DNA from 4 places in the Streptosporangium heterodermiicola genome. Region 3 is predicted to be linked to each of the others. Evidence: riboswitches for the same ligand, from Rfam matches in the RefSeq annotation. Region 3 holds a riboswitch; each other region holds the start of a gene.
What was found. Region 3 has a riboswitch for cobalamin ahead of ACSC1Q_RS35050 (ABC transporter substrate-binding protein). Riboswitches for the same ligand answer to the same signal wherever they lie in the genome.

Region 1 (7,511 bases), on a different contig from region 3:
ATTTCGGGCACCTTGGTATTTTCCCAGACTAACTTAAAACTTATAGACGAAACCATGGCGTCCGCAAATCGTTCGATTGATTCTCTTCTGAGCTCTGCGATTTTTTCGGCGGAGGAATTCGCTTTCGCCTTCGCGGCGCCGAGCGCTTGTGTGGAAAAAACCCAAGCAGCGAAGTTTGCCCTGAACTCCTGATAGGAAGAGGCCAGCGCGATCTGATCAGATCTCCCTCCAAAATTAAACAAAAGCGGGTTAAGGTTGGCCTTGTATTGCCGCATAGCCTTGCGATCGAGAGGGTTATTTGGGTCGTCGAATCGTGTGTGGCAGTTTGGACATAGGGCGATTAAGTTTTTGAATTCATGCTTTCTTGCTTTTGCCCACGGGATGATATGTGCGATCTCTACCGGCGTGGCACGGCAGGTCGGGATTGCGCAGCGATGGCCAGCCTCGATGAGGACGCGTCGTCGTAGATCACGGGGTATAGCAGGTCGCTTCGTGCTCATAACCGCATGCTAACGATGCACACCGACAGCAAAGGAGGCAACGCTAACCAGGTGAGGTCGGCGGAACAGCTTTGGGTGAGGCTGCCATGAGGTAGGAGATTAAGGTCCGTACTCTAACCGCAAATCGGACTTACTAAATGACTAAACGCGGGCAGGTCCTTGAGCTTTAGCTGTCCGGCTACCAAGCGGGATAGCGCGTGGGTGGCGCTGGTCGCGACCGGCCGAAGAGCCGCAGCGCGGCCAGCGACCGCCCGACGCGCGCAGGCCGCCGCAGGCGGACTGCCTTGACCCTGTAATGAAAGTCCTCGCGGATCGACCCGCCAACGCGATCTCGATCATGTAACTCAGGGACCTACATGGCCGGTTGCCCAGACGTCCCGGCAGCTCAGAGCATCGATCGCTCAATGAGCTGCTACGCCGACCGCTCCCCCGTGAATAGTTGCCTTTGCGACTGAACTAGTGGTAGTTGGTGTCGAACCACTTGGTCATCTCCAGCGGCGCGACCCCCTCGGCGCCGCGGGCCATCGCGAAGTACGGGTCCGCGACCCCGGAAAACCGCTCGGGCACCGCACCCACCAACGCGATCGCGTCCAACACCTGGTCATACAACGAGAACGTGTTGGACGGCACCCCATCCAACCCCGCCCCCGACAACTCCCGCCACACCCCTAGCCGCAAACCAGCGGCCGTCTCTCTCAGACCGGCGGCGTCCGTGCGCCCGGCCCAGTAATCCTCCGTCGCCCGCTTCAACTCGCGACGGCCCCCGATACGCGGGTACCCCAAAACGGTCGTGGTGACCTTGCTCATGGCGTCCTTCCCTCGGCTCATGCCATGCCGACCCACAGCCACGAGCGAGGACATGCGAAAGACGCATCCCAGGCCCTCCCACGAGGCCACGGATCACCGCACACCGGACGGCGCACGAGCGACTGGCAGGTCTTCGGACTCGCGGGCGTCCTACACACTTCCTACTGACCGTCGCTTCCCAGATGCACACACACCCAGTGCCAATGACGGCGTTCGTTCCCACTCACCGCTGCGGGGCAGTCCCGGAATCACACCGGGTTCCCTCTTACGACTCCCGGCACCACCACGGCCCCGGGAGAACCAACCGCGCCACGAGCATAACCCGCCTGCCGAAGAGATCACGCTCCCCCTGGCCGAGCAGCGCTACGCCGGAAGCGGCCACTGACAACTGAGCCGGCACGGCAACGCATCACCACTGTCCGCAAGGCCGCCAAAGAACGGGCTCATCGTGAAGTGGAGGGACTTCATAAAGATGCGTTCCAGGCACCCGGAAGCCGTCTTCGCTCTTCCGTACCGGATCCGGGGGAGTTGATCTAGGCTTGACCGCATGACTGGCTACCTTCAGGTTTCCACCACAGCGGACAGCCGTGATGCGGCGATGAATCTTCTCAGATCTGCCATCCGTGCGAAATTGGCAGCATCGGGCCAAGTCCTCGGACCTGCACAGTCTGTTTTCTGGCATGAGGGGAAAACGGGCGAAGGGGAAGAGTGGCAGATCTTCCTGAGGACGACCGTGGAGCGCTACCCGGACCTGGAATCACATTTGATATCCGAGCATCCGTGGAACAATCCCGAGGTGACCTTCACATCGATCGACGGTGGTTCGACCCCTTACTTGGAATGGCTGAGCAAGAAGACGGCGCCCCCTCCTGGACAGGACTGAATCTGCAACCCATCACCACTGTCCGCAGGATTCCGAAAGAACGGGCACGCCATGAGACCCGATGTCATACGGCGGGTGATGACGCTTCAGGGGAAATCATGGATTGCAGGTGTTCGCGCGCCTGCCGTACCTCCGGGGTGGCGTTCCATTTGAGGGACGCTCGGAGTATTTCGTGAACCCGTTTGTTGACTCTCGCCGAAGCGACGAACGGGAGCGCTCGCGCCAGTTCGTTCATCCGATCGGCTGCGAAAGACAGGTCGGAAGCCCTCAGCGCCGTTTGTATCTGCCGTCCCAGGTACTGTGCTCGGAAAAGCGGTGACCATTGCCCGATCGTGCTGGCCGCTTCGTTCAGCAGTGTTCCGGCTTCCCCGTACTCGCGAAGGTGGCTCAGCCCTATGCCGACGTCACCCGCCAAGGCGGCCTCTCCGAAGGGGGAAAGCCCTCCGACGTTGAGCGCGCGATCAAGCGCGTTCCGGGACGCTGCTTTCTGCTCCGGTATGAGCGCAAGGGAGCGCCCAAGGCGCATGTTCAAAGATGCCTGCTGGCTGCTGGTGATGTCCGGGACCAGTAGTCCTCGCTGGGCGTAGGTGACTCCTCGGGCGTGATCACCTCGGTAGAGACTGACCCGGCTCAGGCTGTCGTACGCGCGGGCCTGGCTCTTGAAGTCCTGGGCTCGGAGTGCGAGGTCAAGCGCGATTCCACCGGTCCGGTCGGCCTGGGCAAGCTTGCCTGCGTCATACAGAACGAGGGTGACCTGATACATGAGTTCAGAAACCGCTTTTTGCAGGGGCTGCTCGCTGACGTCTTTCAATACTCTGTCAACGTGCTGCATGTGACTTGACGCACGCGACATGAGGGGAATTCCGCCAAGTTCATAGCGGCTGCGAGCAAGTGACGTAGCCAACGTGTTCACATAGTTGGGGTCTTGATAGGGATTCGCACTGGTAGAAGGAACGAAGATAACGGATGCGGCGGCTGCCAGAAATTCCCTGCGTTCCACGGACTCCTCCACTTTGGGCGATATGCGTATTTCCCAGCCCACGCGCGCCAGCAGGTTGATGGCCTTCGCCATGCCGGTGTCCTTCTGACCTCGGGACACCTCGGAGACCCATGCCTGAGAAACACCTAGCTCACGGGCGAGATCGGTCTGGGTCCACCCTCGCTGCTCCATGATCGCTTTAAGGGCATCTGGGAAAGTCCGCACATCCACCGAGTGAGCGTATCGCTGTGAGCGATCTTTCCCCTAGCACTCCTATCGCTGTAAGCGATGCCCTTGCCGGTGCTCTCAGAAACGGGTCGGAACCATGAGGGCCCCAAAGAGCGCGCACCTGTGAGAGGAAAGGCGGGTGTTATGAGAGTGACGCAAGGCGAAACAGAGAGGCAGAGCGAAAGTCAGGGTGGCGACGAGTGCGGCGAGGTGATCACCGACGCCACAGCGGAAAGCCAGGACAGGGCTCTGGCCGTCGTGCACCGACTTCTCACCGAGCACGGCATTCGTGCCCACCGCCACAACACGATCAGCCTCGGACTCTACGGCAACCATGTGGACCTCCCCACCTGGCCGAACCGACCTGACTCCCGGACGTGGGTGAAGCGACACCCGCCGGAACTCGCGGTGATCGGGCCCCAAGGCCGGCGCGATGTCACGGTGACCATGGAGTCACGCTCGGGGTGCTACCTGGTGTCCATCCGCAACGGCCCTGATCTTCAGGCTGTCGGACAGGAACAGCCGGGAAAGGTGGTTGACCTGATCCTGGCCGCTCGTGGGATGTGACCGTGTACGGCTGGGTCATCCTGGGCGATGCGGCCACGAAGCGCGTCAACGGCCAAGAGATCGTCATCACTGCGGGGAGGTCGGGCGACCTCGGGGCGGCCATCAGGGCTTGGGAGGACAACGAGCATCACCGGATGGTGTACGAACTGGGAAACCTCGGTCGCCTGGTCAATGACGCGTTGGACCGGCTACGACAGGCCGGGGACACCTGATAGCGAAGGCGAAGGTAGGTCGCTCTCGCTGTTGGTAACCATGTCATCCGGCGGCAACCCGACCCGAAGCACAGGGCCGCCAGGCCCGCGCGTCGGAAGCGGGACGGCAGAGGTGTCACTCCCACCATTCGAGCGTTCCTGATGAACACGAGCGGAGCGGGCGGCAGTGCGTTCACGGTCGGCGCGGTGTTCGGTACGGCGGGCGGGCCGGTGCGGCGGGCGGCGGGGTCCGGCCGTCCGCGCTGGGTTGAATCGAGGCCGGCGCACGTCAACACGAACGCCTATGAGGGCGGTTCGTGAAGGACAGCTGAAGTTCGCCGTTGCCACACGGACGAGATCGGGAAAATCCCGCTCCGCAGCGATCTGGAGGCCTTTTCACAATTAATGCGAGGCTCTCCTCGAATTGTTCTGATTCGCTTGGCGACCGGCCATTGACAACGCAGCCGGTGGCCAGGTCCACCGGGTGAACCTCAGGGTCGGCACGAGCAAGCGCGCGCCTGACGGCCTTCGAACGCCGCCCGCCGGTGACCGGGCTCGCGCTCGACGTGCGGCGGGGGTCTGTCTCCCCTCGCGACAAGCGGCGTAACCGGTTGCCGCGGTGCCCATCACCGTGGCCGCGACCGTCGACGGCCCACGCCGGTGTCGAGATGAACCGTCGATTCGACATGCTCGAATTCCCGGTTGGGAATCCGTCGATCAGCCAGGAAAGTTCACGAATCGAAACCCTTGACAAAGGGTCTCGCATTTATCAAGGCTGTGGTCAGTACCAAATCGAAGAGGATTCGAGTTATTCGAATGGCGACGACAGAAATGCCGACGACGAGGAAATCGTCGAGTACGACCAAGGCGTTCGAGCCGCTGGGGACGGTGGCGTCCGCCGGCACAGCTTCACAACCCTCGTCGGCCAGGACGTGACGGCCGCCCTGGTCGACGGCTCGACCGGAAGCACGCTGACGAGTGCGACTCACAGGTGACGCGTACGTCTCGCGCGAACTCCCGGCACCCGTCGAGTCCGGTGCGACCGCGACGCTCGTGCTCACCGATGGTGGCGGGAAGGAGTTGCCGCGCGCGAGCGTGACCGACGAGTGAACCCAACCAGCGCACATCGGCACCCGTGACGGGGGTCGCGCCTCACGCGCGGCCCCGAGGCCCGGAGCGGCACGAACGGACGCCTTGCTCAATGAAGAAGGAAGCGCAATGAAAGCAACAACTCGCAATCGCAGACGTCGCTCGGCCGTGGCGGCCCTGGGCGTGGTCACCCTGGGGGCATCTCTGCTCCTCGCCGCGACACCGACCACCGCGATGTCGGCCACCGCGATGTCGGCCACCGCGACGCCGTCCGCCGCGGACGGGCCCAGCGCCTCGATCATCTTGGGCGAGGTCAACGAGGAGAACGGTCTCCGCCAGATCGAGCAGGGTGACGGCACGACCGCACCCGTGACGGTCGGCGGGCGGAGCGCGCGCAAGACCGTGCAGACCTCGGCACCGGCGCAGCACATGTACTTCCAGGTCGACGACGCGGTCGCCTTCGATGGCGCCTTCGTCGCGTGCCTGCAGGTCGAGTACTTCGACGAGGGCGGGGCCACGTTCCGCGTCCAGTACGACTCGACCAGCAGCGCGTACGCCGGGACGGGTTCGGTGAACCGCACCGGGTCGAACACGTGGAAGACGGCGGGCTTCGAGCTGATGGACGCCCGGTTCGCCAACCGCGAGAACGGCGGCGCCGACTTCCGCGTCGAGGCGGGCACGACCGGGGTGACCTTCAACAACGTGAAGTTGACGATCATTCAGGACGACGACGGCGTGACCCCGCCGTGCGCGGCCGCCGATCCCGAGCCGGAACCCACCCCCATCCGCTGGCGGCTCAAGTACGACGAGCCGTTCGAGAAGAAGATCCGCACCGAGGCGAGCCCGTGGGTGCTCGACGACTACAGCGAGCCGGTCGACGACTTCAACGACGACAACGGCGACCTCTACCGCCTTCAGCTCGGTCCGAAGTTCGACGCGGCGATGGCGACCATGCGGACCTACCGGCAGGAGACCGAGTTCGGCAAGGACGGCTGGCTCACGGCGTCCCTCTCCACGCGCGAGAGCGGCGGGCGGGTCGACGACAGCTACACCGACGCCGCCGAACGTCCGTCGATCAAGACGGAGAAGCTGGAGACCGCAGGCGCCGTCGCCAAGATCGCCGTGCCTCACTACACAGGTGGCGCGATCATCCGCAACACCGAGCCGCTGCCGAAGTACTACCGCATCGAGTACGACCTCAAGACGCTCGACTTCGGCGGCTTGCGTAACGGCTCGCTGTTCTACGACGGCAAGTACAACGGGTACACCCTCGGGGAGTGCAAGACGTTCTACCCCTGGGTCGGCGACCCGAACGACATCGACCCGGCCGACCCCTGCGCCACCCGCTCCGTGCGGGAGGACAGCAACGAGGCGTACAACGCGTTCCACTTCATGTCGATCCTGGACTTCCCGGCGATGCCCCGGAACCTGGCGATGTACCACTGGCACCGCAAGGTGCTCATGGACCAGTTCAGCCCGGCCCCGTCCCGGAACACGAACGGCTACGACGTCTGCAACTCGCTGACCGGCGAGAAGTACCCCTGGGACACGAGCAACCGCACCACGGTGAACATGCTCTACTTCACGGGTTCGCTCGGTCAGTCGCAGACGTTCGTGACGAGCTGCGACCGCCGGCCGGTCTCCGGCGTGCAGAAGTCGGCCGTGGAGCTGCGGCCCGAGCTGATGCCCCACAAGGACTACGCGTTCGCCATCGAGCGCACCGAGGCGGGTTACACGCTAGAGGTGAGCGGCGTCTTCAAGAACGTCGGCAAGCAGACCTACCGGTTCACCCGGGGCTTCATCGACGACGACGCCGGCGTGATCGGGGCGAACGTCCCGATCTTCCACTACAACGTGGACGCCGAGGAGTACGGCGGCCAGTTCAACACGTCGCACACCGCGCAGGGCGCGTTCGGCTCCAAGACGTGGGACAACCAGTGGCCGGCCGGCTCGGCCTACCCCGACTACTTCGTCATCGGTGAGCCGTACACGAACGTCGGTGAGGGCCAGGCCCGCATCGACAACATCCGGCTGTACGTGCCGAAGAAGTAGGCACGGGAAGGTCGCGTTCGAACTGACGCGGCCGCGCCCCTGGGACCTCAGACCGCACCCAGGGGCGCGGCCCGCGCTCCGAATTCACGCGATCCCTCATTTCGAGTCTTCGGTCAGTTCGAATCATCGTCAACCGAAGTTGCGTCGACAGTCTGACCAGAGAGGCCCCCTGTCCAGGAAGCCGTCACCCTCTACCAGGAGCCGGCGCGATCTGA
Region 2 (7,511 bases), on a different contig from region 3:
TGGGAGCACGCCGCATGCGCTGGCAGGTCCACTCCGAAGAACCTCTCTACACCGACCGGTGGCTTGATGTCCGGGTGGCGGATGTGGAGCTTCCCGACGGCAGGCACCTGGACCACCGGCTGATCCGTACCGCGCCAGGAGCCGGGGCCGTCGTCACCGACGATCGGCACCGGGTGCTGCTGATCTGGCGGCACCGCTTCATCACCGACTCCTGGGGTTGGGAGATCCCCATCGGCAAGATCGAGGACGATGAGGAACCGATCGCCGCCGCCGCGCGGGAAGTCGAGGAGGAGACCGGATGGCGGCCCGTGTCGTTGCGCCCGCTGCTGTGCGTCCAGCCGACCAACGGCATCTCCGACTCGGTCCACCACATCTTCCGTGCCGACAGCGCCACCTACATCGGCCCGCCGACCGAGACGTGGGAGGCCGAGCGCATCGAGTGGGTCCCCCTCACCGACATCGGCGACCTGGTCGGCAAGGGCGACATCGTGAGCGGCACCAGCATGGCCGCGCTGCTGTACGTCCTCACCAAGTCGTAGAAAGCGAAGCGTTCCGTGCATGGCTGAAGACAGATGTCAGCCGGAGCCCAGATGATCACGCTCACGAGCCATTCGGCGAGCGGTAGTAATGCATTGTCGAGCCAGCTCCGCCCAGAAGGGTTCGCCGTGTCGGTGGCCGCTTCCGGCGTAGCGCCACTCAGACAGGGTGAGCGTGGTCTCTTCGGCAGGATCGGGCAGGCCGAGGATCATCCGAGCTTGCGCGGCCCGGTAGTCGGCACGGGTCCGGCGGAGCTCGCCGAGAGTCGTGGAGTAGTAACGGCTCTTGGTGGAGAAGTGGCCCCGGTAGCCTAGCATGTGCGACCAATGCCGTAGTGGGAGCAGCCGGTATTGAGGCAGACGGTTCAGGGTGAAGCAGGTCAGGATCATGCGTCGGGCGTGTTCGGTCGCGTCGAGTCGGGGGATGTCCCGAGCGTCACGGATGCGTCGGTCCACCGTGCCCGCCGACTCGGCGCCCTTGGTCGCGTACTTGGCCACGTACGACGCCACCCGCTGATCACTCACACCGTCCAGGTCGGTGGAGAGGTAGACCGGTCGCACGTCGAGTTGGTCACCCCAGCGCAGCAGAACCGGGGGAGGAGCATCCGGCGACTGTTTAGAGGCAGGCACCACGATCTGTTCGGCGGCTTGCCGGATCGCGGTGTCCAGCAGCGGGACGGTTGCCCAGTCCGGGGGAGGGGAGGCAGGACCGTCCGGGCCGTCGAGGCGGATCACCGCGTGGAAGTGGACCAGGCCGCGCGCTTGGTACTCGGCGACCTTGGCATACGACAGGCGCAGCACCTCCCGCAGGTGAGCACGAGGCACGCCGAGCTGCCGGGCCAGGACAGCGGGGAGTGCCTGGGTGAAGCGGCGCCACAGCTCTCCCGCGTGAGCGTTCCACAAGACCGCGCCCTGGTAGTCGTAGCAGTCCACGCAGAGCGGTTGCCCTGCTTGCGGGTCATCGCGGTCATGGCGTCTGCCGCAGCCCTCGTATCGGCCATGGGGGCAGGTGGGGGAGTCGCGCCGGGGACGGCAGGGCAGGGTCTTGCCGTCCTTGCCTGTGCGGTGAGCGTGGACCGCGCCGAAGGAGGGAGCGGTGAAGGTGGCGAACACCCGGGGGTGGCCGCCCACGTCTTCGGGGACGCCCTTGCCGCCGCGTAGGCCGGAGATGATGAGGTGGTAGGTGTCGTCTTTGTAGACCGCCGAGCAGGCCGCGCATCGGGAGGCGCGACGGTTGCCGCAGGCGGTGAGTAGGAACCCGGTCGGTTCGTCGGCCGTTCGGTAGACGTCGAGGATCTCACCGGTCGCGCCGTCGAAGGTCAGGCGTTCCCCGTGCAGGCGGACCGGTTGGGCACAGCCGCCCGTGGCGTAGACCATGCGTTGCCACCGGGCGAAGTCGGGCATGGTCGCGCGTTGCAGGGCGGCCAGGATGTCAGGGGCGAAGGAGGGGGCCGGGTTCACGCGGCCCCCCTCTCGGCTTCGAGGGACGGGGGTTCGGCGCGAGTCGGCCCGTCGGCCAGCTCGATGCCGTGGATGGCGGCGATGCGCCGCCATTTCTCGGGTGACCACCGAGGCGACTCGGCGATCTTGCGCTTGGACCACTCCCGTACAAGCGCGGCGTGCGGTACCAGTTCGGGAGGTACCAAAGGACTCCCTTCTCTCTGCGGAGTTCCCACGCCATTTCGGGAAAAGGCAGGTGCCATCGGCAGGCATACGGAAAAGACATGACTGCGCAGGAACGGCACTCGTCAGCGAGATTGATGGAGTGTCGAGGTCGCGCGACGGTGAACCAGTGAGCGCTGCCTGTACTGCTGGCCTACCGCTGGCCGGGTCCCCCCAGCGGAACGGCTCTCGTCTTCATGGTGCCCGGTGGCGTACTGCGCTCGAATGTGTCGCGTCTGGTCTCTCGCTGCTTCCCGAAAGACGGGGGAAATTATCTATGGTCATTTTGCCACGGTGACCGGGAAATTATGCGTGCGGGAATTTCCGCCGGGACGTCCTTCGAGCCGTCCCCTGTCGTCCGGTGGCGTCCGGCTGCGTCCACTGACGTCCGGCTGCGTACGGCTGCATCTGATCGTCAGGGGCAACAAGTAAGGGAGCTGTCACCTGTCGGTCAGGTGCTCAGCTCCCTTGGAGGCGAGGACGTCCCAGGACGTCTTACTCCATCCACACCGGTTCGAGGAGGTCGGGGTCGAAGGTGGCCCGCCCCTTGCCCGCCGGATACACGATCACCGCGTGCAGCATCTCCCGGACGTGCGCCCTCTTCCGGGACAGCGGTAGTCCACCCTCCGCTTCCGGGAGGTACCAGCGCCGCCGGATCTCCTTGATGTCGGTGACCATGCTCGCCCGCTGGCGTTCCGCCCGTCCCGTGATCTTGTTCTTCTCCGCCCGCAACCGGGCGATGTCGCTTTCCAGGTCGGCGGCGTTGCGGAAGTAGAGGTTGTTGGAGATGTTCCGCGCCCGCCACTGCCGGGTCAGTTCCTCCAGTTGCTCCTCCACGTCGCTGAGTTCCTCTTCCCTGGTCCACAGCGGAGCGTCGTCCACGTCCGTGTACTGGGCGAGTTCCATCTGACCGAGCACGAGTTCCGAGATGGCGAAGTCGACCAGATCCCCGCGTCGCGCGACTCCGCCGCAGCCGCCCACGTCCTGACCGGGACAGAAGTAGATGTGTCGCTTGCCGTCCTTCGTCTTCCTGGTCCTCAGCGGTACGTTGCACACGCCCCCGCCCTCGACGGGACGACCGCAGCGCAGCACACCGTTCAGCAGGTAGCGATGCTCTCGGTAGTCCAAGGGGAGGGGAGCACCTACGGCGCCGCCCCGCTTGACGGTGTGTCCCTTGCGGGCTGTCGAGGATGTCCCGTACGGCCAGCCACTCCTCAGGGGTCAGGGTCGGTTGCCATTCCCCGGTGATCGGGTCGTCGCTCGTGTCGTGGACCAGTTCGCTCCGCAGCTCCCGGTAGCCGCACATGCGCGACCTGGCCGGTGCCGTCTGAGCGCGTTTGCCGGTCGTTGCCCCGGGAGTCTTGATACCTCGTGGTGATCCGTGCTTTCCGGGGGAGGCGGGTGGTGGCTCTGCCGGAGGGTGGGGGCGGGTTATGCTCGTGGCGCGGTTGGTTCTCCCGGGGCCGTGGTGGTGCCGGGAGTCGTAAGAGGGAACCCGGTGTGATTCCGGGACTGCCCCGCAGCGGTGAGTGGGAACGAACGCCGTCATTGGCACTGGGTGTGTGTGCATCTGGGAAGCGACGGTCAGTAGGAAGTGTGTAGGACGCCCGCGAGTCCGAAGACCTGCCAGTCGCTCGTGCGCCGTCCGGTGTGCGGTGATCCGTGGCCTCGTGGGAGGGCCTGGGATGCGTCTTTCGCATGTCCTCGCTCGTGGCTGTGGGTCGGCATGGCATGAGCCGAGGGAAGGACGCCATGAGCAAGGTCACCACGACCGTTTTGGGGTACCCGCGTATCGGGGGCCGTCGCGAGTTGAAGCGGGCGACGGAGGATTACTGGGCCGGGCGCACGGACGCCGCCGGTCTGAGAGAGACGGCCGCTGGTTTGCGGCTAGGGGTGTGGCGGGAGTTGTCGGGGGCGGGGTTGGATGGGGTGCCGTCCAACACGTTCTCGTTGTATGACCAGGTGTTGGACGCGATCGCGTTGGTGGGTGCGGTGCCCGAGCGGTTTTCCGGGGTCGCGGATCCGTACTTCGCGATGGCCCGCGGCGCCGAGGGGGTCGCGCCGCTGGAGATGACCAAGTGGTTCGACACCAACTACCACTACCTGGTTCCCGAGCTGGGCCCCGAGACCCGGTTCCGGCTCGACTGGAGCAAGCCGCTGGCCGAGTACGCCGAGGCGCGGCGGCTGGGCGTCGAGACCCGGCCGGTGCTGGTCGGGCCGCTGTCGTTCCTGCTGCTGGCCAAGTCCACCGAGCCGGGCTTCGCGCCGCTGCGGCTGCTGGACGGCCTGCTGGAGACGTACGCCGAGCTGCTGGAACGGCTCGCCGCGGCGGGGGTGGCCGAGGTGCAGCTGGACGAGCCGGTGCTCGCCGCCGACCGTACGGACGAGGAGCTGGCCGCGCTGCGCCGGGCCTACGCGCGGCTGGGCGAGCTGAGCAGCCGTCCCCGGCTGCTGGTGGCCACCTACTTCGGGGAGATCGGGCCCGCGCTGGAGATCCTGGCCCGCAGCCCGATCGAGGCCGTCGGCCTGGACTTCGTCTCGGCGCCCGGCAACCTGGAGGCGCTGGCCGCCGCCGGCGGGCTGCCCGGCAAGACCCTCGTCGCCGGGGTCGTCGACGGCCGCAACGTCTGGCGTACCGACACCGCGAAGGCGCTGGCGACCTGCGCCGCGCTGCTCGGCCTGAGCGACCGGCTGGTGGTGAGCACCTCCTGCTCGCTGCTGCACGTCCCGCTCGACCTGGACGCCGAGACCTCGCTGGACCCGAGGCTGCGCGAGCGGCTCGCCTTCGCCAGGCAGAAGGTCGACGAGGTCGTACGGATCGGCAGGGCGCTGAACGGCGAGGAGGTCGTCGCGGGGGAGAGGAGCGTCGAGCGGTTCCTCAACCCCCGGGTGCGGGCTCGGCTGGACGCCCTGGGCGAGGGCACCCCGCGCGCCCCGCACGCCGAACGGCTCGCCCTGCAGAACGCCGACCTGGGCCTGCCGCCGCTGGCGACCACCACCATCGGCTCCTTCCCGCAGACCGGCGAGGTGCGCCAGGCCCGCGCCGCCGTGCGCTCGGGCGAGATCGACAGGGCCGGGTACGAGCGCAGGATGGAGGCCGAGATCGACCGTGTCATCGCGCTGCAGGAGGACATCGGCCTGGACGTGCTGGTGCACGGCGAGCCCGAGCGCAACGACATGGTCCAGTACTTCGCCGAGACGCTGGAGGGCTACGCCGCCACCGAGCACGGCTGGGTGCAGTCGTACGGCAGCCGCTACGTCCGCCCGCCGATCCTGTTCGGCGACGTCTCCCGTCCCGAGCCGATGACGGTGCGCTGGGCCTCCTACGCGCAGTCGCGGACGAAGAAGCCGGTCAAGGGCATGCTCACCGGGCCGGTGACCATGCTGGCCTGGTCCTTCGTCCGCGACGACCAGCCGCTGGGCGAGACGGCCAGGCAGGTGGCGCTCGCGCTGCGCGACGAGACCCGCGACCTGGAGGCGGCGGGCATCAGGATCATCCAGGTCGACGAGCCCGCGCTGCGCGAGCTGCTGCCGCTGCGGCGGGCCGACCGCGGGGCCTACCTGGAGTGGGCGGTCGCCGCGTTCCGGCTCGCGACCAGCGGGGTGGCCGACAGCACGCAGATCCACACCCACATGTGCTACTCGGAGTTCGGGGAGATCATCGGCGCGATCGGCGACCTGGACGCCGACGTGACCAGCGTCGAGGCGGCCCGCTCCCGGATGGAACTCCTGGACGACCTGCGCGACTTCGGCTACACGCGCGGTATCGGGCCCGGTGTGTGGGACATCCACTCGCCCAGGGTGCCCTCGACCGGGGAGATCGAGACCGCTCTTCGTACGGCCGTGGCCACGGTGGATCCGGCCCTGCTCTGGGTCAATCCCGACTGCGGCCTGAAGACCCGCGGCTACCCGGAGACGGAGGCCAGCCTCAGGAACATGGTCGAGGCGGCCCTGCGCGTCCGGGGGGAGACGGCCTGACGGCCTGACCGTCACCGTGTTCGAGGGGCGTGACCCTGTCCGGGTCACGCCCCCTCCTCGCCGCCGTGCGCCGTCCGCGCCTGACCGTCTCCCGAATCTTCCGTGACTCGAATATTTACTGTTAGGAAACTTTCTTTTATATTCGAGTCAACCCCCCAGCGAAGGAGCAGGATATGCGCAGAACGGTCACCTTCCTCGCGATGGCGATCACCGCCATCGCCTCGACCGTGTTCATCGCCTCACCGGCCAACGCGCACGGCTACATCTCGTCTCCGCCGAGCCGTCAGGCCATGTGCGCCCAGGGCCGGGTCACCGGCTGCGGCGACATCATCTACGAGCCCCAGAGCGTGGAGGGTCCCAAGGGCCTGAAGAGCTGCCACGCCAACGTCGCCCGGTTCTCGCAGCTCAGCAACGAGAGCAAGGGCTGGCCGGCGACGAGCGTGGGCAACTCGGTCACCTTCAACTGGGTGCTGACCGCCCGCCACGCCACCAGCACGTGGGAGTACTTCATCGGCAACACCCGGATCGCGGTGTTCAACGACGGCGGCAGGCAGCCCGGCGCCACCGTCTCGCACAACGTGAACCTGGGAGGCAGGACCGGCCGTCTGAAGGTCCTCGCCGTCTGGAACATCGCCGACACCGCCAACGCCTTCTACTCCTGCGTCGACCTGCAGCGCTAGTCCAGGCCGATCCACGACCCACCGAAGACCCGCGACCTCACGGTCAGATCTGATCGCGAAGGCCCGGACCCCGCAAGACCTGAACCGCTCCCGCGCCCTTCGTGGCCCGACGGCGTCCCTCGCCGTCTCCGGCCCGATGGGCGCGGGAGCGGTTTCGCCGTTCCCGCGCCCTCCCGTCCCGTCTCTCCCCTTGGCCCCTTGCCCGGCCAGTCCCTCCCCGTGAACCCGTGAACCCTGCATGCTCGCCCCCGCGACCCCGCTGACAGACTCCCGAACAGTAGGAGAGAGGTCACCAAGGGCGACCGTGGCGTCACGGAAAGGATCTCCCGTGAATGGGATCCGGAATGGCGGGTGTGACGTCGTGGACATAGCAGCTCAAAGTGTGCAACACGGCTTTTCGCCTGCGCTTTAATTGCCAAAACCTCGGTGATTCAACTCAAGGGCAATGGGGAACAGATATCGTGCCTCCAGGGTTCCCGGCGCCCGTCGGGGCAGGGGTCGGCACTGTAGGGGTGGGCGGTGGCTCGTCGCACAAAAAGAATCACCGATGTCGCCACGGCGATTCTGGTGGTTTTAGGAATCCTGGTCGGACTTCCGGTGCGAATGGTCGAGGAATATCTTCCGGACACGGTCGTCGAGCACCGGATCGAATGGG
Region 3 (7,511 bases):
TCGGCGGGCATGACGCCGTGGTGTTCTCCGCCGGAGCCCACGGCACCGGCCCGGACATGACCACCGCGATTGACGGCAGGGGCCTGGAGAAGGCCGCGGACGCCGCCGCCCGGGCCGGAGTGCCGCGGTTCGTGCTCGTCTCGGCGTTCCCCGAGGCCGGGCGCGGCCCCCAGAGCACGGAGGGCTTCGAGCACTACATGAGGGTGAAGAAGAGCGCCGACGTCTACCTCGCCCGCACCGATCTCGACTGGCTCATCGTCCGGCCGGGGACTCTCCTGGACGAGCCGGGAACCGGCCGTGTCACCGCCGGCCTCGCGATCGAGTACGGAGGCGTGCCGCGCGATGACGTCGCGGCGTTCATCGACGCCGCCCTGCACGAGCCGGCACTGAGCCGCACGATCGTCGAACTCACCGCCGGCCAGACCCCCGTCGTCGACGCGGTCGCCAGGCTTGTGACCTCATCGACGGGCCGTCGCCCCTCCTGAACCCCGATCACACGGCAGAAGAGGGCGGTAACCGGAACGATGGGCTCCGTGGCGGACCCGGCACGGCCCGTGATCCGCGCTGGGCAGCGGCACCCACGCCTCGCCAGAGCGGGGCGCGGCTAGGGTCGCGGTATGCGCATCGTGTCGTTGTTGCCCGCCGCCACCGACATCGTGGCGGTGCTCGGGCTGGGCGCTGACCTGGTCGGACGCACCCATGAGTGTGACTGGCCGCCCGAGGTGGTGGAGGGTGTGCCGGTGGTCACGGCGGCGGAGTTCGCCGCGGACCGGATGAGCAGCAGGGAGATCTCCGACGCGGTGGGCGGCGCCGCCCACCGGGGCTCGTCGCTGTACACCCTCGACATCGAACGGCTGGCGGCCCTGGCCCCCGACGTGGTGCTGACACAGGACCTGTGCGAGGTGTGCGCGGTCTCCTACACGGGGGTGTCGCGGGCGGTGCGGCTGCTCGACTCCGGTCCGCGGGTGATCAGCCTGGAACCGCGCACACTTCCCGACGTGCTGCGCTGCATCGAGCACCTCGGTGAGGCGCTCGGGGTGGCGCACGTGGCGTCGCGGCGGGTCGCCGAGCTGGAGGAGCGGCTCGCGGCGGTGCGGTCGGCGGTCGCGGACCGGCCGAGGCCGCGGGTGGCGGCGATCGAGTGGCTGGACCCGCTGTGGCCCGCCGGTCACTGGGTTCCCGAGCAGATCCGGGCTGCGGGCGGTGAGCCGCTGCTGGCCGAGGCGGGCGAGCACACCACCGCCATCGACTGGGAGAGGCTGCGAGCCTCCCGGCCCGAGGTGGTGCTGCTGATGCCCTGCGGCTTTCCGCCCGATCGGACGCGAGCGGAGTGGCCTTCGCTGACCCGCCTTCCGGGCTGGGCCGACCTGCCGGCGGTCCGCGCGGGCCAGGTGTGGGTGCTGGACGGCCCGGCGTACTTCAACAGGCCCGGACCGCGCGTGGTGCGGGGCGTGGAGGTCCTCGCCCAGGTGCTCCACGGGGTGCCCGCCAGCGCTCCTGTCGAACGTGAGGAGGCGCACCGGGTCTGACGGGTGGTGCGGCCTTTGTCGTTGATGGGTGATGTGCGAGCATGGTCGGCGTAGGCGAGCGCGGACTGAGGAAGCCGGTGTGAATCCGGCGCGGTCCCGCCACTGTGATCGGCGAGCGAATCCCCACCACGCCACTGCCCCTCCCCGGGGTGGGAAGGCGGGGACGAGCCTCGACCCGAGAGCCAGGAGACTCACGCGGTCGCCTCCTCGATGAACTGGGGCGGATTTCCCCGGGGAGGAGCTGGGCTCTCGTGCCCGTCGAGCCGGTGGCCGCGCCGAGAAGCCCTGTGGCATTCCCTCTTTCAGATCCGCCCCGTTGTGCAGATTCCGTGAGAGGAACACGTCATGACGGGCAGACGCCCCATTCCCCTGCTGCTCGCCCTCCTGGTGTCCGGAGTGCTGGCCGCCTGCGGCGGCACCCCCGCTGAGAACATCCCGGCCGCCGCTCCGGCGGCCTCCGCGCCCGCGGGCTTCCCGCTCACCCTCGACAACTGCGGCGAGAAAAACACCTACGAGCGGCCACCGCGACGGGCGATCTCCATGAACCAGCACGCCACCGAGGTGATGCTGGCACTCGGCCTGGAGAAGTCGATGATCGGCACCGCCTACCTCGACGACAAGGTGCTACCGGAGTACAAGGCGGCCTACGACGCCATCAAGGTCGTCTCGAAGGAGTACCCGGCGTACGAGGCCCTCCTGGCGGAGGAACCCGACTTCGTCTACGGCGGCTTCGCCAGCACCTTCGACGAGAAGGAGGGCCGCAGCCGGGACGCCCTGCACAAGGCGGGCATCAAGACGTACCTGAACGTCGAGGAGTGCGCCAAGGGCGCGGTGTCGGTGGACCTGGTCGACACCGAGATCCGCAACGTCGCGAAGATCTTCGGCGTCTCCGGCCGGGCCGAACCGTTGATCACCACATTGCGGGCGACCCTCGACGGTGTGAAGACCAAGGTCGGCGACGCCGCCCCGGTCAAGTTGTTCGTCTACGACAGCGGCGACAAGACCGCCTTCACCGCCGGCGGCAAGGGCGTCGGCAACGAGATCATCAAGCTGGCCGGAGCCGAGAACGTGTTCGCCGACGTCGACAAGGTGTGGGGGGACGTGTCGTTCGAACAGGTCGCCGAGCGCGCGCCCGACTGGATCGTCATCTACGACTACGGCGACCAGCCGGTGGCCGACAAGGAGAGGTTCCTGCTGGCCAACCCGGCACTGAAGGACGTACCGGCCATCAAGAACAAGCGGTTCGCGGTGCTGCCTTTGTCGTCGGTGGTACTCGGCGTGCGGGCGCCGGGGGCCGTCGAGGCGCTGGCCCGGCAGCTGCACGCCGACCGGTTCCGGTGAGCGAGGCGATCGCGGGCGCCGTGCTTCCAGCGCGGCGCCCGGGACTGCCGTACCCGGTCGTGATCGGCCTGCTCGTGCTCCTGCTCGGCGGGGCGGTCACCGCGGCCGTCGCGGCCGGGTCGGTGGCCCTGCCGGCCGGGCAGGTGTGGGGCATCCTGCTCCACCACCTCCACCCCGCCCTGGCCGAACCGACCTGGACACCCGTGCGCGAGACCATCGTGATGGACGTACGGCTGCCGCGCGTCGTCCTGGCGGGGGTGATCGGCGCGGGCCTGTCGGTCTGCGGCATGGCCCTGCAGGCGCTGGTGCGCAACCCATTGGCCGATCCGATGCTGCTCGGGGTCTCCTCCGGCGCCAGTGTCGGGGCGGTCACCGTGGTGGTGTTCGGCCTGAGCGTGTTCGGCGCCTTCAGCCTGCCGATCGCGGCCTTCCTCGGGGCGCTGGCCGCGCTGGTGGCGGTCTACTTCCTGGCCCGCTCGGGCGGGCGCATGACGACGGTGCGGCTGGTGCTGGCCGGGGTGGCCACGGCCGAGGTGCTCTCAGCCGTGGCCAGCTTCCTGGTGGTGACCTCCAACGACCCGCACAAGACGCAGGCGGCGGTGCGCTGGATGCTGGGCGGCCTGGCCGGGACCACCTGGACGGTGGTGGGGATCCCGGCGGTGGCCGTCCTGGTGGGCACCGCCGCGCTGATCGGGGTGTCGCGGCCGCTGAACCTGCTGCTGGCAGGGGAGGAGGCCGCGGCCTCGCTCGGGCTGGACGTGCACCGCTTCCGGGCGGCGCTGTTCGTGCTGGTCGCCATGATGATCGGCACGATCGTCGCGGTCAGCGGGACCATCGGCTTCGTAGGGCTGATCATGCCGCACGTCGTGCGGCTGCTGATCGGCGCCGACCACCGCCGGGCCCTCCCGGCGACGGCGCTGCTCGGCGCGGCCTTCCTCATCGCGGCCGACCTGGCCGCCCGCACCCTGATCGCGCCGGAGGAGATCCCGGTGGGCATCATCACCGCCCTGGTCGGCGGGCCGTTCTTCCTGTGGCTGATGCGGAGGCGCTCCACATGACACTGACCATGGAAGAGGTGTCGGTCCGCGTCGGCGACCGCGACCTGGTCCGCGAGGTCTCGCTGGAGGTCGCCGACGGGGAGGTGCTGGCCCTGGTCGGACCCAACGGGGCGGGCAAGTCGACGCTGCTGCGTACCCTCTACCGGGCGCGCAGGCCGACCGGCGGCCGGGTGCTGCTGGACGGCGAGGACGTGTGGCGCATGCCCGCGGGCCGGCTGGCCCGCCGCCTGGCCGCGGTCCTGCAGGAGAGCGGCGGCGACTTCGAGCTGTCGGTGTACGACGTCGTCGCCATGGGCCGCACCCCGCACAAACGGGCCTTCGACGGCGACAACGCGGAGGACAAGGCGATCATCGCCGACGCGCTGGGACGGCTGGATGTGGCCGATCTGGCGTACGCGCCCTTCGACCGGCTCTCAGGCGGGGAGAAGCAACGGGTGCTGATCGCGCGGGCGCTGGCCCAGCGACCGGCCACGATGGTGCTGGACGAGCCGACCAACCACCTGGACCTGCGCCACCAGCTCGACGCGCTGAACCTGGTGCGCGACCTCGGCGTCACCGCGGTGGTCGCCCTGCACGACCTCAACATGGCCGCCGCCTTCTGCGACCGCGTCTGCGTCATGGACGCCGGCCGCGTCGTCGCGCTCGGCACCCCCGCCGACGTACTGACCCCCGCCCTGCTCGCCGAGGTCTACCGGGTCGACGCCGACGTGGCGCTCCACCCCGAGACAGGGGTGCCACAGGTGAGCCTCCGAACCGGAGGGAGCCGCCCCACGAACTGAATCCCTCTTTGCATGAAAAGCCGGATCCGCCATCCGGCTTGTTCACCGTGCGCCTTTCACGAATGGAGCTTCGGTACAAATGGAATCGGCATCGACCGAATCGATTCTGACGGCCCTCGGAACGGTCGCCGGATTCGGCTCGTTCTTTTCCCTGCACATCGGCGGCGATGCGGCCGGGTGGCACGACGTGAAATCCGACTACGAACGCGGTTTCACCGACCTGGTGGAGGCGACGGCCACACGATACGGCACCCGCGAACTGCGCATCGGCGCCTCGATCGCCCAGCTCGGCCACGCCGCGCGGCTCTGGTCGCCGCTGCTGGGCACCGTGCTCACCCATCAGGTGGTGCCCGACCTGACCCGCCTGGACCGCGCCGACGACGGCCCGCGCCTGCGCCTGCCCGCCCCGGTGGGATGGCGCTACGAATCACCGGATCAGCTCTACGAGCTGGTGATTCGCCATCACCTGGAACCACTGGCCGCGGGCCTGCGGGTGAAGGTCGCCCCCGGCCTGCTGTACGGCAACGCCGCCTCCGCCCTGGCCGAGGCCGGCCGCGCGATAGCGGCCGTCCGCCCGGACCTGACCGAGCCCGCCACCCACCTGGTCGCCGACCTGCTGACCCGCGGCCACCTCGCGGGAAAGGGAACGCTCATCTCCCCTGAACTGGCCTTCCGGCGCACCACGTGCTGCCTTTATTACCGGGTGCCGGACGGTTCCAAATGCGACGACTGCTCATTGGCGAAGAAATGAATTCTTGAATTCACCGCGATCCCATGCCTATGGTGTTGCGTGTAGTTCGCACGTGCAAATCACCTGCAGAAGGAGGAAGCGCATGGCACACCACGGATTCGCCGAGCCCGAGGGCCCGCAGGACTGCCTGAAGTCCCACACCCCGGCGGTGGACTCGCCGTTCGAGTGGCGTCAGGACGACGACGAGTAGATCGCCCAGGCCGGGGCCCCTCGCCGGGCCCCGGCCCCGCCCCGGCAAGAGGAGCACTCGTGATCGCACAGGTCCGCCGCGACGCGCCCGGCGACCCCGTCGTGCCCAGCCTGATCTCCTACTCCGCCTTCCCCGACGAGGGCACGGAGGTGACCGGCGGCGCGGCCCTCGGCGACGAGGAGGCGGCGCGGGCCGCCGCGCTCGGGGAAGCGATCGAACGCCACTGCGCCAACCAGGTGCCCGCCGGGCTGCGCCGGGCCGCCTACCGCGACCTGGCCGAACCCGCCGCCGACCCGCGCGCGTTCGCCCTCTACTCGGCCGACCAGTACCGGGCGCGCGGGTTCCCGTTCGTCGCGATGACCCCCGAGCTGGAGATCGCCTGGGCACCCGCCGAGGACCTGGTCGCCGCGGAGCGGGTCCTGGTGCCCGCCTCGCTGGTGTACGTGAACTACTTCACCGGCCCCCGCCGCGCCGAGCCGCTCACCAACTACCCGATCCTCGCCGGGACCGCCGCCGCCACGACCCCGCAGCGGGCCAGGCAAGCGGCGCTGCGCGAGGTCCTCGAACGCGACGCCGTGACCACGTGGTGGGCGGGCACCACCCCGGCCTCACCGCTGCCCAGGCCCGCGAGCGGCCCGCTGGCCACGGCGCTGGCCCAGGCCGAGGAGTCGGGGCTGACGGTGTCGCTGCTGCGAGTGCCCTCGACGTTCGACGCGACCGTGGCGGCGGTGTTCGTCGAGGACCGCGCCCACCGCGTCGTGGGGTTCGGCAGCGCCTGCCGGGCAGACGAGCAACAGGCCGCGGCCAAGGCCTTCACCGAGGCCGTCGGCACCTACGAGACCGGCCGCGTCCTGCTGCGCCGCGACATCGCACAACCGCCCTACCTGCGGCGGCGCGCCGACCGGCGCTACCTCGACGCCCTGACGCGCGGCTGGCGCGACGTCAACGACGTCCGCCTGCACGTCCAGGTCTACCTCGACGAACGCCTCCAGGGCGACGCCCTGGACCGATTGCGCCTCCCCGGCGGACCATCGCTGCCGCCGGAGACCACCGGGCCGCTGCGCTCACTCACCGAGCGGGGTTTTCGCGCCTACGCGGCCGACCTGACCACCCCGGACGCCCAGAACGCCGGGCTGCACGTCGCCCGGGTGCTGGTGCCCGGCCTGTACTGCGACGCCCCGGCGGCCTTCCCTTTCCTCGGCGGGACCCGGCTGCCCGCCTCATCGGACCTCGTACGGCAACCCCTGCCGTTCGCCTGACCTCGAACCTGACCCCGAAGGAGAACGCATGCGGCTCGGACTGGCCATGGGCTACGGCGGCGAACCCATGCGGGAGGTGCTCCCGGTGATCAAACGCGCCGAGAGCATCGGCGTCGACTCGGTGTGGAGCGTCGAGGAGTACGGCCCCGACGCCGTCAGCGTGCTCGGATACCTGGCCGCCGTGACCGACCGCATCGAGCTGGGCACCGCGATCATGCAGATCCCGGCCCGCACCCCCGCCGCCACCGCGATGACCGCGATGACCCTTGACGTCCTGTCCGACGGCCGCTTCCAGCTCGGGCTGGGACTGTCGGTGCCGTGGATCGTGGAGGGCTGGCACGGCCTGCCGTACGAGCGCCCGCTGCGCCGCACCCGCGAGTACGTCGAGATCGTGCGCCGGGCCATCGCCCACGAGGACCGGGTGCACTACGAGGGCGAGCTGTACACGCTGCCCTACACCGGCCCCGGGTCGACCGGCCGAGCCCGCGCGATCCGCTCGGAGATGACCCCGCTGCGACCCCGCATCCCCATCTACCTGGCCGCCATCGGCCCCGGCAACCTCGCACTCACCGGCGAAATCGCCGACGGCTGGCTGTCGGGCATG
Region 4 (7,511 bases), on a different contig from region 3:
CCTGATCAGCACCGAGCGCGCGTCGTCGCCGCCCGAGGCGCGCAGCGGCCTGCCGAGCAGCTCGAAGTAGTGGGCCCAGTCCCAGTAGGGGCCGGGGTCGTCGTGCATGCCGCCCACGGTCTCCGGGGTGGTGCCCGGCACGTTGTCGTGCCCCAGGATGTGTGCCCGGTCGAGGGGGACGTCGTACTTGGCGGCGAGGTGGCGGACCAGCCTGGCCGACGCCAGGTACATCGCCTCGGTGAACCAGGCGCCGCCCCTGGCCAGGTAGCCCTCGTGCTCCAGGCCGATGGAGCGGGAGTTGACGTACCAGTTTCCCGCGTGCCAGCCGATGTCCCTGGCCCGCAGGTGCTGGGCGATGTGGCCGTCGGCGGAGCGGATGGTGAAGTGCCAGCTCAGGTAGGCGGGGTTCTTGACCAGGCGGGTCATGGCGTCGTAGCTCGTCTCCCCGTCGTGGATCACGATGTAGTCGATCTTCCGGGGGCCGGCGGACCGGTCGTGGTTGCCGTACCCGCCACCGGGGAGCCGCTGGTAGGCGGCCGGGAGCCACTCGCAGGAGACGCTCTTCGGGCAGTCGGGGCCCGGCACGGGGGCGGGCCGCTGGGCGAGCGTCAAGGCCGTCTTCGTGGGGGGAGCGGGGGTCCTCGTGGCGGGAGGGGGCGACGGGGGTGACAAGTTCGACGGGGTTGGGGTGACCGGGCCTGGGGTGGGTGAGGTGGTGGGCGGCCCGGTGGGCGAGGCGCGCCGTTCCAGGGGGAACGGCACTCGCGGATCGGACGGTCCGGAGCGCCTCGCCGGGGTGAGGGGGGCGGGTGGTCCGGAGTGCTTCGTCGAGGTGAAGGGTTTGGACGATACGGGGCGTCTCGCCGGAGTGAGGGGGCCGGATGTTCCGGAGCGCCCTGCCGGGGTGGGGGGGCCGGGTGTGGACAGGTCCGGGGTGGCGGGGAGTGTCACCCGCTCGCCGTCGTCGGTCACCCGCGAGGCGCCGGACCGGATCGTCGCGTAGACCTCGTCGGCGAAGGACAGCGCCGCCTCCTTCCCGGCCGCACCCTTTTCCGGGACGCCGGGATAGCGGGCCACGGCGTCGTACCAGCTCGCCGGGTCGTCGCCGGGGCCACCGCCGCCGGTGCGGCGCCGATGGTCGGCGAGCAGTGCGGCGCCGCCCATGATGTTGGCGGAGGGGTCCTCGCGCAGCCGGTCCGGGGAGAGGCCGGTCAGCTCCGAGGCCCGTCGCAGGGTGTCCTCCGGCGGGTCCGGCGCCAGGGGCGGAAGGGCGATCACCCGTGGCCGGGTCTCGTCGCCGCGCGGGTCCTCCCCGGCGCCGTGGGGGCGCCCGGGTTCGGCCCGGCCGTCGATCAGGTGCATCGGGCCGTACCCGGCGGAGACGCTGGGCAGGCCGCCGTGGCCCTCCCAGCGGGACTCCAGGTAGGAGAGCGCGAGCAGCACGCTCTCCGGCACCCCGTACCGCCGTGCCGCCTCGGTGAAGGCGGCCTGCCTGCCGGAGCGCGGCCTCGCCCCCGTCGATGTCACCGCGCCGGGAGGCGTCGTGGTCTCGGAGGGGGTGGGGGGTGTCCGGGGCCGGGTGGGCAGGTCCCCGGGGAGTGCCGCCTCCGCGGGGACGACCGAGGCCGGGACGATCGAGGCCAGGGTGATCGAGGCCGGGGTGATCGAGGCCGGGACGATCGAGGCCGGGGTGATCGAGGTCAGGATGGTGAGAGCGACGACGGTGATCCCCGGCAGGCGGTGCATAGCGGTTCCTCCCCCTCTGATAACTACCTAGAGTTATCAGAGATTACCGAGTGTCGTGCGTTGCGACGGGATTGAGATGTTGAAGAGATTCTCTGCCCGAAATCGGGCAGGAAACTTGGTGTGTTCTCTCCCGGATGCGTATGGTCCTGCTCTGTGTCCACGGCACGGAATCCGCACGAGGATCTGATCACCCACCTGACCCGGACGAGCGCGCTCGGTCCGGGCGAGGCGGCGCGGGTCGTCGCGGACGTGCTGGCCTACTTCTCGGAGCCCGTCGACGAGTTCGTCCGGCGGCGTCACGCGGAGCTCAAGGCCAGGGGGCTGGTCAACGACGAGATCTTCCCCAGGGTGGCCGCCGAACTGGCGGTACGCCGTGTCGCGGCCCCCGAACTCTCCCTGCGGCAGCTTCGCCGCATCGTCTACGGGTAGCGGACGACGGCACCTCGATCGTTTACGGATGAACGGATAAGGAGCGGTTACATGTGCGGAATCGTGGCCTACGTGGGGCCCAAGGACGCGGCACCCATCCTGCTGGAGGGCCTGCAGCGTCTTGAGTACCGGGGCTACGACTCGGCCGGGGTGGTGGTCTCCAACAAGGGCCTCAAGATGCGCAAGGTCAAGGGCCGGGTGGCCGACCTGGCGGCGGTCGTGCCCGCGCGGTTCAAGGGCGGCCTGGGCATCGGCCACACCCGCTGGGCCACCCACGGCGCGCCCAGCGACGTCAACGCCCACCCGCACCTGTCCACCGACGAGCGCATCGGCGTCGTGCACAACGGCATCATCGAGAACGCCGACGAGCTGCGCGCCAAGCTGGAGGCCGACGGGGCGATCTTCCTGTCGGAGACCGACACCGAGGTGCTGTCGCACCTGATCGCCCGTACGGTGAAGGAGGCCGACTCGCTGGAGGAGGCCGTGCGGACCGCGCTCAAGCGGGTCGTCGGCACGTACGGGATCGCGGTGATCGACTCCGAGCGGCCCGGCGAGGTGGTCGTGGCGCGCAACGGCAGCCCCATCGTGCTGGGCATCGGTGAGAAGGAGATGTTCGCCGCGTCCGACGTCGCCGCGCTGGTCCGCTACACCCGCCAGGTGGTGCACCTGGAGGACGGCGAGATCGCCGTGCTGCGGGCCGACGGGTTCAACACCTTCGCCAGCGACGCGCGGGAGACGGCCAAGGAGACGCTGACCGTCGACTGGGAGGCCGGGCACTACGACACCGGCGGCTACGAGCACTACCTGCTCAAGGAGATCTCCGAGCAGCCCGACACGGTGGCCAGGACGCTGCGCGGGCGGCTGGACGACCGCTTCCACATCGCCCACCTGGGCGGCCTCAACATGGACGCGCGGGAGACCCGCTCGTTCCGCCGGGTGAAGATCATCGGCTGTGGGTCCGCGTACTACTCGGGCCAGATCGGCGCGCAGCTCATCGAGGAGCTGGCGCGCATCCCGGCCGACGCGGAGCCGGCGAGCGAGTTCCGCTACCGCAGCCCGGTGGTGGAGGCCGACACCCTCTACGTGGCGATCAGCCAGTCGGGGGAGACCTACGACACCCTCGCCGCCGTGCAGGAGCTCAAGCGCAAGGGCGGCAGGGTGCTCGGCATCGTCAACACCGTGGGCAGCGCGATCGCCCGCGAGTGCGACGGCGGCGTCTACCTGCACGCGGGTCCCGAGGTCTCGGTGGCGAGCACCAAGGCGTTCACCTCGACCGCCGTGGCCTTCGCGCTGCTCGCGCTGCACCTGGGCCGGGTGCGCGACCTGTCGCCCGCCGACGGCCGCAGGATCTGCGACGGCCTGCGGAGGCTGCCGGACCAGATCAAGGAGATCCTGGCGCTGGAGCCGCAGCTCAAGGAGCTGGCGGGCAGGTACGCCGAGTCGCCGAGCATGATGTTCGTGGGCCGGGTCAGGGGCTACCCGGTGGCCCGCGAGGGCGCGCAGAAGCTCAAGGAGATCTCGTACGTGCACGCCGAGGCGTACCCGGCCAGCGAGCTGAAGCACGGGCCGCTGGCGCTGATCGGGCCGGACATGCCGACGGTGGCGATCGTCCCCGACGACGAGCTGCTGGACAAGAACCTCACCACGCTGGGCGAGATCCGCGCCCGGGGCGGCCGGGTGCTCATGGTGGGCCACCGTACGGCCGATCCCAAGCTGGCCGACGACTGCGTCGTGGTGCCCAAGAACGAGACCGAGCTGGACCCGATCCTGCTGTCGATCCCGCTCCAGCTCTTCGCCTACCACGCGGCCGTGGCGCTGGGCCGGGACGTCGACAAGCCCAGGAACCTGGCCAAGAGCGTCACGGTGGAGTGAGTCCCGCCCTCGGATCCTGTGAAGCGATCGTCTCCGATATCCGGATTTTTGGTGTCTTTTCCGGTGGTCCGTGATCGAGTGCGGACCACCGGAAGTTCCGGCATACCCCACTTCATCACGGAAAGTGATGGGTAGGTAACCTGTGGAATAGGGGGTTCTTGGGGGGAAGGGGCGCTTATGCGCCGTAGGGGGTTTTTCGCATTGGCGGCGGGGGCCGTGCTCGTCGCGGGGTGCGGCACGGACGGCGCCGCCTCCGCGGTGAAGCGCCTGTTCCTCCTCGAACCGACCGCCGACGGCCACGGCTGGGACGGCATCGCGGGCAGGCTGGCGACCGTCCTGGTCCAGTCGGGACTGGTGAGCACCGCGATGGCCGTCGAGCGGGAGGGGGCCCTGGGCTCCGCCCCGCGCGACGCGTTCGGCGCCTTCCGCGGCCCCTTCGCGCGCGAGGGCAGGCTGCTCGTCACCTCGATGCCGATGGTGGCCGCCGCGGAGATCGCCAACACCGCGGCCGTGGTGAACGCCGCCACCCCCATCGCCCGCCTGGTCGGCGACTGGGCGGTCCTGGTCGTCCCCTCCGGCTCCAGCCTGCGTACCTTCGAGGACTTCGTCGCGCGGCTGCGGCGCGACCCCGCGAAGCTGACCGTCGGCGGCCGGTCGGAGGGCGGCTCCGACCACGTGCTCTACGGCATGATCGGCAAGTGCCTCGGGGTGGACACCCGGCTGCTGGAGTACGCCGGATACCTCACCCCCGAGGACGCCGCCGACGCGCTGCACGCCGGTGGGGTGGCGGCCCTGCTGGGGTCGGCGCGCGCCCTGCGGCCCGAGATCGCCGCGGGCCGCCTGCGGCCCCTGGTGGTCTCCTCCGGCGGCCGGATCGACGGGATCGACGCCCCGACGCTCATGGAGGTCGACGTCCGGCTGGAGTACAGCGACTGGTGCGGCCTGCTGGGGCCCAAGGACATGAGCCCGGGGGACCGGGACGCCGCGATCGCCCTGTGCGACGGTATCGACGCCACGCCGCGCTGGCGTGCCCTGTGCGCGTCCCACGGCTGGAGCCGGGTCTACCTCAGCGGCGACGAGTTTCGCCAGTGGCTCTCCACCGAGACGGCCCGCACTCGCGGTGTGCTTCACGAGCTCGGGCTGCTGAAGTCGTCCGACACAACTTGTTGGGGTAGTTGCGTCAGACGCCCCTAGATGTAGGATCCTGCTCGTTGCTGGTTCGCCCCGCGAGGGGCGAGGCAAGAGGGAACCCGGTGAGATTCCGGGACTGCCCCGCAGCGGTGAACGGGAACGAAAGCCGTCATTTGAGCACTGGGTGAGTCATGCCCGGGAAGCGACGGCCGGTAGGCGTGTGTGGTGTGCCCGTGAGTCCGAAGACCTGCCGGTGACGTGATTGTCCAGGGCCTCGTGGGAGGGCCCGCGGAACGAGGCGATCCGGCGTGCCCGGGATCGCTCGCGGACGCGTGCCCATCCGGCGGAGCCGTACGGGGAAGTCCGATCGAGCGAGGGGCACTACGTGACACAGGCATTGGCGGAGACCGCGGCGGGTACCGCGACGGGCGATGGCGACGTGGAGAATGTCGCGAATGCCGGAAACACCGGGAACGTCGGGAACGTCGGGAACGCGGTGTCGACCGCGACGGGCGGCGTCGGGAACGCCGGGATCGCGACGGACAACGGCGATGTCGAGAATGCCGCGAATGTCGAGAATGCCGCCAGCGCGTTGGACGGGCGCAGGCTGGCCATCGACGAGGCCGCCGCACGGGTGATCACCGATCCCGCCAACTCCAGGGTCGCCGCCGCGATGCTGGCCGGGCTGATCGCCGACGAGGCCGCCGGGCACGGCGTCCGTGACTTCTCCGAGTCCGTCGCCGCGACCCACGAGGCGGGGCTGATCCAGGACGGGCTCGCGGAGTTCGTGGCCGCCCACGCCGGGGTGCTGGACGCGTTGATCGACCCGGAGGCCGACGCCAGGTTCGAGTACTTCGGGCTGCGTACCGTCTATGACCGCTACCTGCTGCGCCACCCGAGGACCCGCAAGGTCCTGGAGCGCCCGCAGCACTTCTTCCTCCGGGTGGCCTGCGGCCTGTCCGAGACCGTCGAGGAGGCCGCCGAGCTGTACGCGCTCATGGCAACCCTGTCCTACCTGCCCAGCTCGCCCACGCTGTTCAACTCCGGCTCGCGCAGGCCCCAGCTCTCCTCGTGCTTCCTGCTCGACTCGCCCCGCGACGAGCTGGAGTCCATCTACGACCGCTACGGGCAGGTCGCGCGGCTGTCGAAGTACGCGGGGGGCATCGGGATCGCCTGGACCAGGGTCCGCTCGCGGGGCTCGCTGATCCGGGGCACCAACGGCCACTCCAACGGCATCGTGCCCTGGCTGCGCACGCTCGACTCCAGCGTCGCCGCGGTCAACCAGGGCGGCCGGCGCAAGGGCGCGGCCTGCGTCTACCTGGAGCCCTGGCACGCCGACGTCGAGGAGTTCCTGGAGCTGCGCGACAACACCGGCGAGGAGGCCCGCCGCACGCACAACCTGAACCTGGCCAACTGGATCCCCGACGAGTTCATGCGCCGCGTCGAGGTCGACGGGGTCTGGTCGCTGTTCGACCCCAAGGAGGTCCCGCACCTCACCGACCTGTACGGCGCCGCGTTCGACGACGCCTACCGGGCCGCCGAGGCCGAGGGCCGGTTCACCCGGCAGATCCCCGCCCGCACCCTGTACGGGCGGATGATGCGCACGCTCGCCCAGACCGGCAACGGCTGGATGACCTTCAAGGACGCGGCCAACCGGACCTCCAACCAGACGGCCAGGCCGGAGAACGTCATCCACCTGTCGAACCTCTGCACCGAGATCCTGGAGGTCACCGGCGACGCGGAGACCGCCGTCTGCAACCTCGGCTCGATCAACCTCGCCGCCCACCTGGCCGAGGGTTCCTCCGAGGACGGGATCGACTGGGCCCGGCTGCGCGCGACCGTCCGCACCGCCGTGCGGTTCCTCGACCGCACCATCGACCTGGGCTTCTACCCGACCCCCGAGGCGGAGGCGGCCAACCGGAGGTGGCGCCCGATCGGGCTCGGCGTGATGGGCCTGGCCGACGTGCTGTTCGCGCTGCGGCTGCCGTTCGACTCGCCGCGCGCCCTGGAGCTGTCCACCAGGATCTCCGAGGAGATCGCGCTCGCCGCGTACCGGACCTCCTCCGACCTGGCCGTGGAGCGGGGCCGCCACCCCTCGTACGAGGAGACCAGGGCCGCCGACGGGGTGCTGCACCCCGACCACTACGGGGCGGCGGGGTCGGCGGAGTGGGCGGAGCTCAGGGAGCGGATCGCCGGGACCGGCCTGCGCAACTCGCTGATGGTCGCGATCGCGCCGACGGCCACGATCGCCTCCATCGCGGGCTGCTACGAGTGCATCGAGCCGCAGGTCTCCAACGTCTTCAAGCGCGAGACCCTCTCGGGGGAGTTCCTCC

Region 1: it holds a riboswitch for cobalamin, as region 3 does, so the genes downstream of both, ACSC1Q_RS06665 (uroporphyrinogen decarboxylase/cobalamine-independent methonine synthase family protein) here and ACSC1Q_RS35050 (ABC transporter substrate-binding protein) in region 3, are expected to answer to the same signal.
Region 2: it holds a riboswitch for cobalamin, as region 3 does, so the genes downstream of both, metE (5-methyltetrahydropteroyltriglutamate--homocysteine S-methyltransferase) here and ACSC1Q_RS35050 (ABC transporter substrate-binding protein) in region 3, are expected to answer to the same signal.
Region 4: it holds a riboswitch for cobalamin, as region 3 does, so the genes downstream of both, ACSC1Q_RS04710 (ribonucleoside-diphosphate reductase subunit alpha) here and ACSC1Q_RS35050 (ABC transporter substrate-binding protein) in region 3, are expected to answer to the same signal.

The regions. Positions count from the first base shown of each region.
Region 1 is NZ_JBPJSR010000002.1:636,278-643,788, reverse strand. Features, by position in the region: gene ACSC1Q_RS06670 (HNH endonuclease) at 1-500, opposite strand, end outside; gene ACSC1Q_RS06665 (uroporphyrinogen decarboxylase/cobalamine-independent methonine synthase family protein) at 957-1,307, opposite strand; cobalamin riboswitch at 1,415-1,627, opposite strand; gene cutA (divalent-cation tolerance protein CutA) at 1,855-2,190, shown strand; gene ACSC1Q_RS06655 (helix-turn-helix domain-containing protein) at 2,255-3,400, opposite strand; gene ACSC1Q_RS06650 (hypothetical protein) at 3,542-3,964, shown strand; gene ACSC1Q_RS06645 (hypothetical protein) at 3,967-4,176, shown strand; gene ACSC1Q_RS06640 (hypothetical protein) at 4,824-5,150, shown strand; gene ACSC1Q_RS06635 (hypothetical protein) at 5,134-5,265, shown strand; gene ACSC1Q_RS06630 (hypothetical protein) at 5,374-7,296, shown strand.
Region 2 is NZ_JBPJSR010000002.1:648,525-656,035, forward strand. Features, by position in the region: gene ACSC1Q_RS06690 (NUDIX domain-containing protein) at 15-539, shown strand; gene ACSC1Q_RS06695 (replication initiator) at 576-1,997, opposite strand; gene ACSC1Q_RS06700 (hypothetical protein) at 1,994-2,182, opposite strand; gene ACSC1Q_RS06705 (hypothetical protein) at 2,694-3,326, opposite strand; cobalamin riboswitch at 3,631-3,843, shown strand; gene metE (5-methyltetrahydropteroyltriglutamate--homocysteine S-methyltransferase) at 3,951-6,176, shown strand; gene ACSC1Q_RS06715 (lytic polysaccharide monooxygenase auxiliary activity family 9 protein) at 6,350-6,856, shown strand.
Region 3 is NZ_JBPJSR010000022.1:133,690-141,200, forward strand. Features, by position in the region: gene ACSC1Q_RS35040 (NAD(P)H-binding protein) at 1-485, shown strand, start outside; gene ACSC1Q_RS35045 (cobalamin-binding protein) at 618-1,529, shown strand; cobalamin riboswitch at 1,544-1,742, shown strand; gene ACSC1Q_RS35050 (ABC transporter substrate-binding protein) at 1,875-2,870, shown strand; gene ACSC1Q_RS35055 (FecCD family ABC transporter permease) at 2,867-3,928, shown strand; gene ACSC1Q_RS35060 (ABC transporter ATP-binding protein) at 3,925-4,707, shown strand; gene ACSC1Q_RS35065 ((2Fe-2S)-binding protein) at 4,895-5,458, shown strand; gene ACSC1Q_RS35070 (YcaO-like family protein) at 5,708-6,907, shown strand; gene ACSC1Q_RS35075 (LLM class flavin-dependent oxidoreductase) at 6,936-7,511, shown strand, end outside.
Region 4 is NZ_JBPJSR010000002.1:190,678-198,188, forward strand. Features, by position in the region: gene ACSC1Q_RS04690 (N-acetylmuramoyl-L-alanine amidase) at 1-1,746, opposite strand, end outside; gene ACSC1Q_RS04695 (hypothetical protein) at 1,900-2,175, shown strand; gene glmS (glutamine--fructose-6-phosphate transaminase (isomerizing)) at 2,227-4,047, shown strand; gene ACSC1Q_RS04705 (tripartite tricarboxylate transporter substrate-binding protein) at 4,249-5,241, shown strand; cobalamin riboswitch at 5,246-5,447, shown strand; gene ACSC1Q_RS04710 (ribonucleoside-diphosphate reductase subunit alpha) at 5,564-7,511, shown strand, end outside.